Regions from separate parts of the Pseudomonas sp. 9.2(2024) genome, predicted to be linked through region 2. Evidence: predicted binding sites of a transcription regulator. Region 2 holds the regulator's gene; the other holds the start of a gene.

Region 1 (3,074 bases), 640 kb from region 2:
CGACCTTGCCGAGAATTTCGCCCAATACTTCTTCGAACGGAACACTGACAAATAGCACGCGTTGCGAGCTGCCGTACTTCTTCCAGATGAAATGCGCGACTTCCATTACGCCCAGTTCGTGGGCACGACCGCCCAGGTTGAAGAAGCAGAAGTGCGTCATCAGACCCCGACGAAGGATCTGGTACGCGGCAACCGTCGAGTCAAAACCGCCGGACATCAATACCAGCGTCTGCTCCAGCGCACCGAGCGGGTAGCCGCCGATGCCATTGTGCTGGCTGTGGATCACGAACAACCGCTTGTCGCGAACTTCGATGCGGACTTCGATTTCCGGCTGTTTCAGGTCGATTCCGGCAGCGCCGCACTCACGGCGCAGCTTGCTGCCGACGTATTTTTCGACGTCCATCGAGCTGAACGCATGCTTGCCCGCACGCTTGCAGCGCACCGAAAAAATCTTCCCGGCCAGCGCATCGCCGTAGTGCTGCTTGCACTTCTCGGTGATGTCGTCGAAGTCGCCCAGCGAATACTCGTCGATCTGCAGAAAATGCGCGATGCCCGGCATGCAGGTCAGGCGTTCGCCCATCTCTTTCAGGGCCTTGGGGTCGGTGACGCGGGTTTCCAGCTCGAGATTGTCCCACACACCGTTCACCACCACGGCCGGGTCCAGGTCGCGGAGCACGGTGCGGATGTTCTTGGCCAGCTGGCGGATGAATTTCGTCCGGACAGGTCGGCTTTTGATGGTGATCTCGGGGAAGACTTTTACGATTAGTTTCATGAAAACAGCGCGCGCAGGGCCAGCCGAAAAAGGGGGGCGCGGATTATAGCGGAAATTGCTCAAGGTTTAACCAGTTAATGTGCAGAAGGTTTTGCGCGCACCAAAACGGGTCATTTTTCGATTTGAGCGCTACATTAAAGGGCGAGATTTTCGCCTTTAAGGCGCTTTCGACCTTTAGAAGCGTAAATTTGGGGCAAAAAACCCATGCTGGGGCACTGGCATGCAATTTGCTCCCTTGTGAGGCAGGTTGCCTTGGCAGAGTATTCGCGCCGGCATCACCACTATTAAGGGCATCCACTACCCGCCCTAATTCACCCGGAGGACACTATGTCGAAGTCGGTTCAACTCATCAAAGATCATGACGTCAAGTGGATTGATCTGCGCTTCACGGACACCAAAGGCACTCAGCACCACGTGACCATGCCGGCTCGCGATGCGCTGGAAGACGACTTCTTCGAAGTTGGCAAGATGTTCGACGGTTCCTCCATCGCTGGCTGGAAAGGCATCGAAGCCTCCGACATGATCCTGCTGCCGGACGACGAAACCGCCGTACTGGACCCGTTCACCGAAGAGCCGACCCTGATCCTGGTCTGCGACATCATCGAACCTTCGACCATGCAAGGTTACGATCGCGACCCGCGCGCCATCGCCCGCCGCGCCGAGGAATACCTGAAGACCACCGGTATCGGTGACACCGTATTCGCCGGTCCGGAGCCTGAGTTCTTCATCTTCGACGAAGTGAAGTTCAAGTCCGACATCTCCGGTTCGATGTTCAAGATCTACTCCGAACAAGGCTCGTGGATGTCCGACCAGGACGTGGAAGGCGGCAACAAAGGCCACCGTCCAGGCGTGAAAGGTGGCTACTTCCCGGTTCCGCCGTTCGACCACGACCACGAAATCCGTACCTCCATGTGCAACGCACTGGAAGAAATGGGCCTGACCGTTGAAGTTCACCACCACGAAGTGGCAACTGCCGGCCAGAACGAAATCGGCGTCAAGTTCAACACCCTGGTGAAGAAAGCCGACGAAACCCAGACCCTGAAATACGTTGTACACAACGTTGCCGACGCCTACGGCCGTACCGCGACCTTCATGCCGAAGCCGCTGTACGGCGACAACGGTTCGGGCATGCACGTTCACATGTCCATCTCCAAAGATGGCAAGAACACCTTCGCGGGTGAAGGCTATGCCGGCCTGTCCGACACCGCCCTGTACTTCATCGGCGGCATCATCAAGCACGGTAAGGCCCTGAACGGCTTCACCAACCCGGCCACCAACTCCTACAAGCGTCTGGTGCCAGGCTTCGAAGCCCCGGTAATGCTGGCCTACTCGGCTCGCAACCGTTCCGCCTCGATCCGTATTCCTTACGTCAACAGCCCGAAAGGCCGTCGTATCGAAGCCCGCTTCCCGGATCCGGCTGCCAACCCGTACCTGGCTTTCGCAGCGCTGCTGATGGCAGGTCTGGACGGTATCCAGAACAAGATCCACCCAGGCGATGCTGCCGACAAGAACCTGTACGACCTGCCGCCTGAAGAGGCGAAAGAGATCCCGCAAGTTTGCGGCAGCCTGAAAGAAGCCCTGGAAGAGCTGGACAAGGGCCGCGCGTTCCTGACCAAGGGCGGCGTGTTCTCCGACGACTTCATCGACGCTTACATCGCGCTGAAATCCGAAGAAGAAATCAAGGTCCGCACCTTCGTGCACCCACTGGAATATGAGCTGTACTACAGCTGCTGATCCGGTAGCGCCGCGCTACGCGGCGTGACAAAAAGAGGCCTCCTTCGGGAGGCCTTTTTTGTGCCCGCTCATCCGTGGATAATCCGCCGCTTTCGCGCCATGACCGGCGCCTTGACGAAGGGATTCGCATGAAGTGGTTACGGGCTATCGCCCTGATGGCCGGCCTCACCTGCTCGACAGTCGGCGCAGCCGAGTTCTATGAAAACAAGCCGCTGGCTCACCCGCTGATCCAGGGCTTGCAGGAGAGCTCGATGACTCTGGCGTTCATCAAGGAAACGAACGGCGTCAAAGGCTATTACTGCCGTTGCGACACGCCGGGCGAACGTCCGCAATTGCTTGATGACTTCGGCCAGGCGAGCATCGAGTCGGTTTTTCTCATGTCGCTCGACAGTGAAGATCCGACCCGCTTCGTGCTTTTTCGGCAAAACGACCGCTACAAAATCTACGCCTACAAATACAACGCCAACGACCACCTCTACAGCCGCGTCACGCGATTGCAGCTGGCGCTGGACCGCATCGCCGAAGGTCGCAAACACCTCGACGCCCTGACCATCAAGAAGGCTCTGAG
Region 2 (3,074 bases):
GTTCTTCCAGTACAACCTGGTACAAGGCTTCGTTGCTTGGCGCGCTGCGCAGTCTGTCGCGCACGTCCTTGCGGTCGAGCATGCTGGCAATCTGGCGTAACAGCTCCAGGTGCGCATCGGTGGCGGCTTCCGGCACCAGCAGGACGAACAGCAGGTCCACAGGCGCGCCGTCGATAGCGTCGAAATCGATAGGGGCATCAAGGTACATCAGCGCACTGATCGGCGCTTCGCAGCCCTTGAGGCGGCAGTGAGGAATGGCGATGCCGTTGCCAAAACCGGTGGAACCCAGTTTTTCACGGGCAATCAATGCCTCGAAGACATCTTGCATCTCCAGATCCGGGACTTCCCGGGCGATCAGGTTGGCAATTTGTTCGAGGGCTTTCTTTTTACTGCCGCCCGGCACGTTCACCAGGGAACGGCCGGGGGTCAGGATACTTTCAAGTCGGATCATGGGGGTGGGGGTTATCGACCGGTAGCGCCCTGAAGCAGGCTCTGGGTCTTTTCCTTATGCTTTTTGAGTTGTTTATCAAGCTTGTCGGTCAACGCGTCGATCGCAGCGTACATATCGGTATGTTCCGCGTTTGCGACGACCTCGTTGCCGGGAATATGCAGCGTGGCTTCGATTTTCTGCTTCAGCTTTTCGACGCACATCGTGACCTGTACGTTGGTGATCTTGTCGAAATGCCCTTCGAGCTTCTTGAGCTTGAGCTCGATGTACTCGCGCAGAGGCTGGGTAACTTCCAGTTGGTGTCCACTGATGTTGACTTGCATACAGCTTCTCCTTCGTTGCCAGTGCATAAAGCGGCAGGCCGAAGAGCCTGCCACTGGAACGCTGTAACGTGGCTTACATCAACCGCTTGCGTTCGCTCGAAGGCGCGATCCCGAGGGATTCGCGGTACTTGGCGACGGTGCGGCGAGCCACCTGAATGCCTTGTGCCTCCAGTAAACCAGCGATCTTGCTGTCACTCAACGGCTTTTTCTGATTTTCCGCGGCAACCAGTTTCTTGATGATCGCGCGGATCGCCGTGGACGAGCATTCACCGCCTTCTGAGGTGCTCACATGGCTGGAGAAAAAGTATTTCAGTTCATATATGCCCCGTGGGGTATGCATGAATTTCTGCGTGGTCACCCGGGAAATCGTCGACTCGTGCATGCCAACCGCCTCTGCAATGTCGTGCAGGACCAGCGGCTTCATGGCTTCGTCGCCGTACTCCAGAAAGCCGCGCTGATGCTCGACGATCTGGGTGGCTACTTTCATCAGGGTTTCGTTGCGGCTCTGCAGGCTCTTGATGAACCAGCGAGCTTCCTGCAACTGATTGCGCATGAAGGTATTGTCGGCGCTGGTGTCGGCACGGCGCACGAAACCGGCGTATTGGGCGTTGACCCGCAGGCGCGGTACCGATTCCTGGTTCAGCTCGACCAGCCAGCGCTCGTTGTCCTTGCGCACGATGACGTCAGGCACCACGTACTCGGCTTCGGTGGATTCGATCTGCGAGCCTGGGCGCGGATTGAGGCTCTGCACCAGTTCGATGACCTGGCGCAGTTCATCTTCCTTGAGCTTCATGCGCCGCATCAGCTGGCTGTAGTCGCGGCTGCCGAGCAGGTCAATGTAATCGGTGACCAGACGTTTGGCCTCGGCCAGCCAAGGGGTCTTGGCCGACAGCTGGCGCAATTGCAGCAGCAGGCATTCGCCCAGGTTGCGTGCGCCGATGCCTGCCGGCTCGAATTGCTGGATGCGGTGCAGGACGGCTTCGATCTCGTCCAGCTCGATGTCGAGCTCGGGATCGAAGGCTTCGAGAATTTCTTCGAGGGTTTCGTCCAGGTAGCCCTGATTATTGATGCAATCGATCAGGGTGACGGCGATCAGGCGATCGGTGTCGGACATCGGTGCGAGGTTCAACTGCCACAGCAGGTGGCTTTGCAGGCTCTCGCCGGCGGAGGTGCGGGTGGTGAAGTCCCACTCGTCATCGTCGCTGCTCGGCAGGCTGCTGGCGCTGGTCTGGTAGACGTCTTCCCAGGCGGTGTCAACGGGCAGTTCGTTGGGGATTCGCTCGTTCCATTCGCCGTCTTCGAGGTTGTCGACTGTCGGCGCGGTCTCCTGATAAGAAGGTTCCTGGATCTCGGTGTTGGGCTTCTGTTCGGCGTTGTCGGCCATGGGATCGGAGTTGTCGAAGTCGTCGCCGTCTTCCTGGCGTTCGAGCATCGGATTGGATTCCAGAGCCTCCTGGATTTCCTGTTGCAGATCCAGGGTAGACAATTGGAGCAGGCGGATGGCCTGTTGCAGCTGCGGTGTCATCGTCAGCTGCTGGCCCATTCTCAAGACTAGCGATGGTTTCATGGCAGGGGCTTAACACCTTATTCGCCGGCGCTATGCGCCATCCACTACAGGGCGCCGGAGCGCCAAACTTAAGCAAATTATATGCCTGAAACTGTCGTGTTTGCCTAGAGCGCTGTAACAATAAAAGCGTATAAAAAAGCGCTTCAACGTTACAGCACCCGGACGGCTGGTCGAATACCGTCGAGCTTACAGGCGGAACTCGTGGCCCAGGTAGACTTCCTTCACCAGATCGTTGGCGAGGATGGTCGCGGAGTCGCCTTCGGCGATCAACTGGCCATCGTTGACGATGTAGGCGGTTTCGCAGATATCCAGCGTCTCACGGACGTTGTGGTCGGTGATCAGTACACCGATGCCCTTGGCCTTGAGGTGGTGGATGATCTGCTTGATGTCGCCGACAGAGATCGGGTCGACACCGGCGAACGGTTCGTCGAGCAGGATGAATTTCGGTGCCGTGGCCAGTGCACGGGCGATTTCCACCCGGCGGCGCTCACCACCGGACAGGCTCATGCCGAGGTTGTCGCGGATGTGGCTGATGTGGAATTCCTGCAGCAGGCTTTCCAACTCCTTGCGACGACCGGCCTTGTCGAGCTCCTGACGGGTCTCAAGGATGGCCATGATGTTGTCGGCTACCGACAGTTTGCGGAAGATCGACGCTTCTTGCGGCAGATAGCCGATACCGGCCTTGGCGCGACCGTGCATCGGCTGGTGGCTGACGTCCAGATCGTCGATCAGTACG

The links. The regulator sigma-54, encoded in region 2, starts transcription at its own class of promoters, with help from an activator protein. The targets are predictions, from matches to a motif close to ANTGGCATNNANNTTGCTNT.
Region 1: the regulator sigma-54 is predicted to act here: its motif matches at 987-1,006, upstream of glnA (glutamate--ammonia ligase).

The regions. Positions count from the first base shown of each region.
Region 1 covers NZ_CP155585.1:614,867-617,940, reverse strand. Annotated here, with positions in the region: gene thiI (tRNA uracil 4-sulfurtransferase ThiI) at 1-772, opposite strand, end outside; gene glnA (glutamate--ammonia ligase) at 1,100-2,506, shown strand; gene ABFB52_RS02780 (hypothetical protein) at 2,635-3,074, shown strand, end outside.
Region 2 covers NZ_CP155585.1:1,258,322-1,261,395, forward strand. Annotated here, with positions in the region: gene ptsN (PTS IIA-like nitrogen regulatory protein PtsN) at 1-451, opposite strand, end outside; gene raiA (ribosome-associated translation inhibitor RaiA) at 463-771, opposite strand; gene ABFB52_RS05520 (RNA polymerase factor sigma-54) at 845-2,338, opposite strand; gene lptB (LPS export ABC transporter ATP-binding protein) at 2,525-3,074, opposite strand, start outside.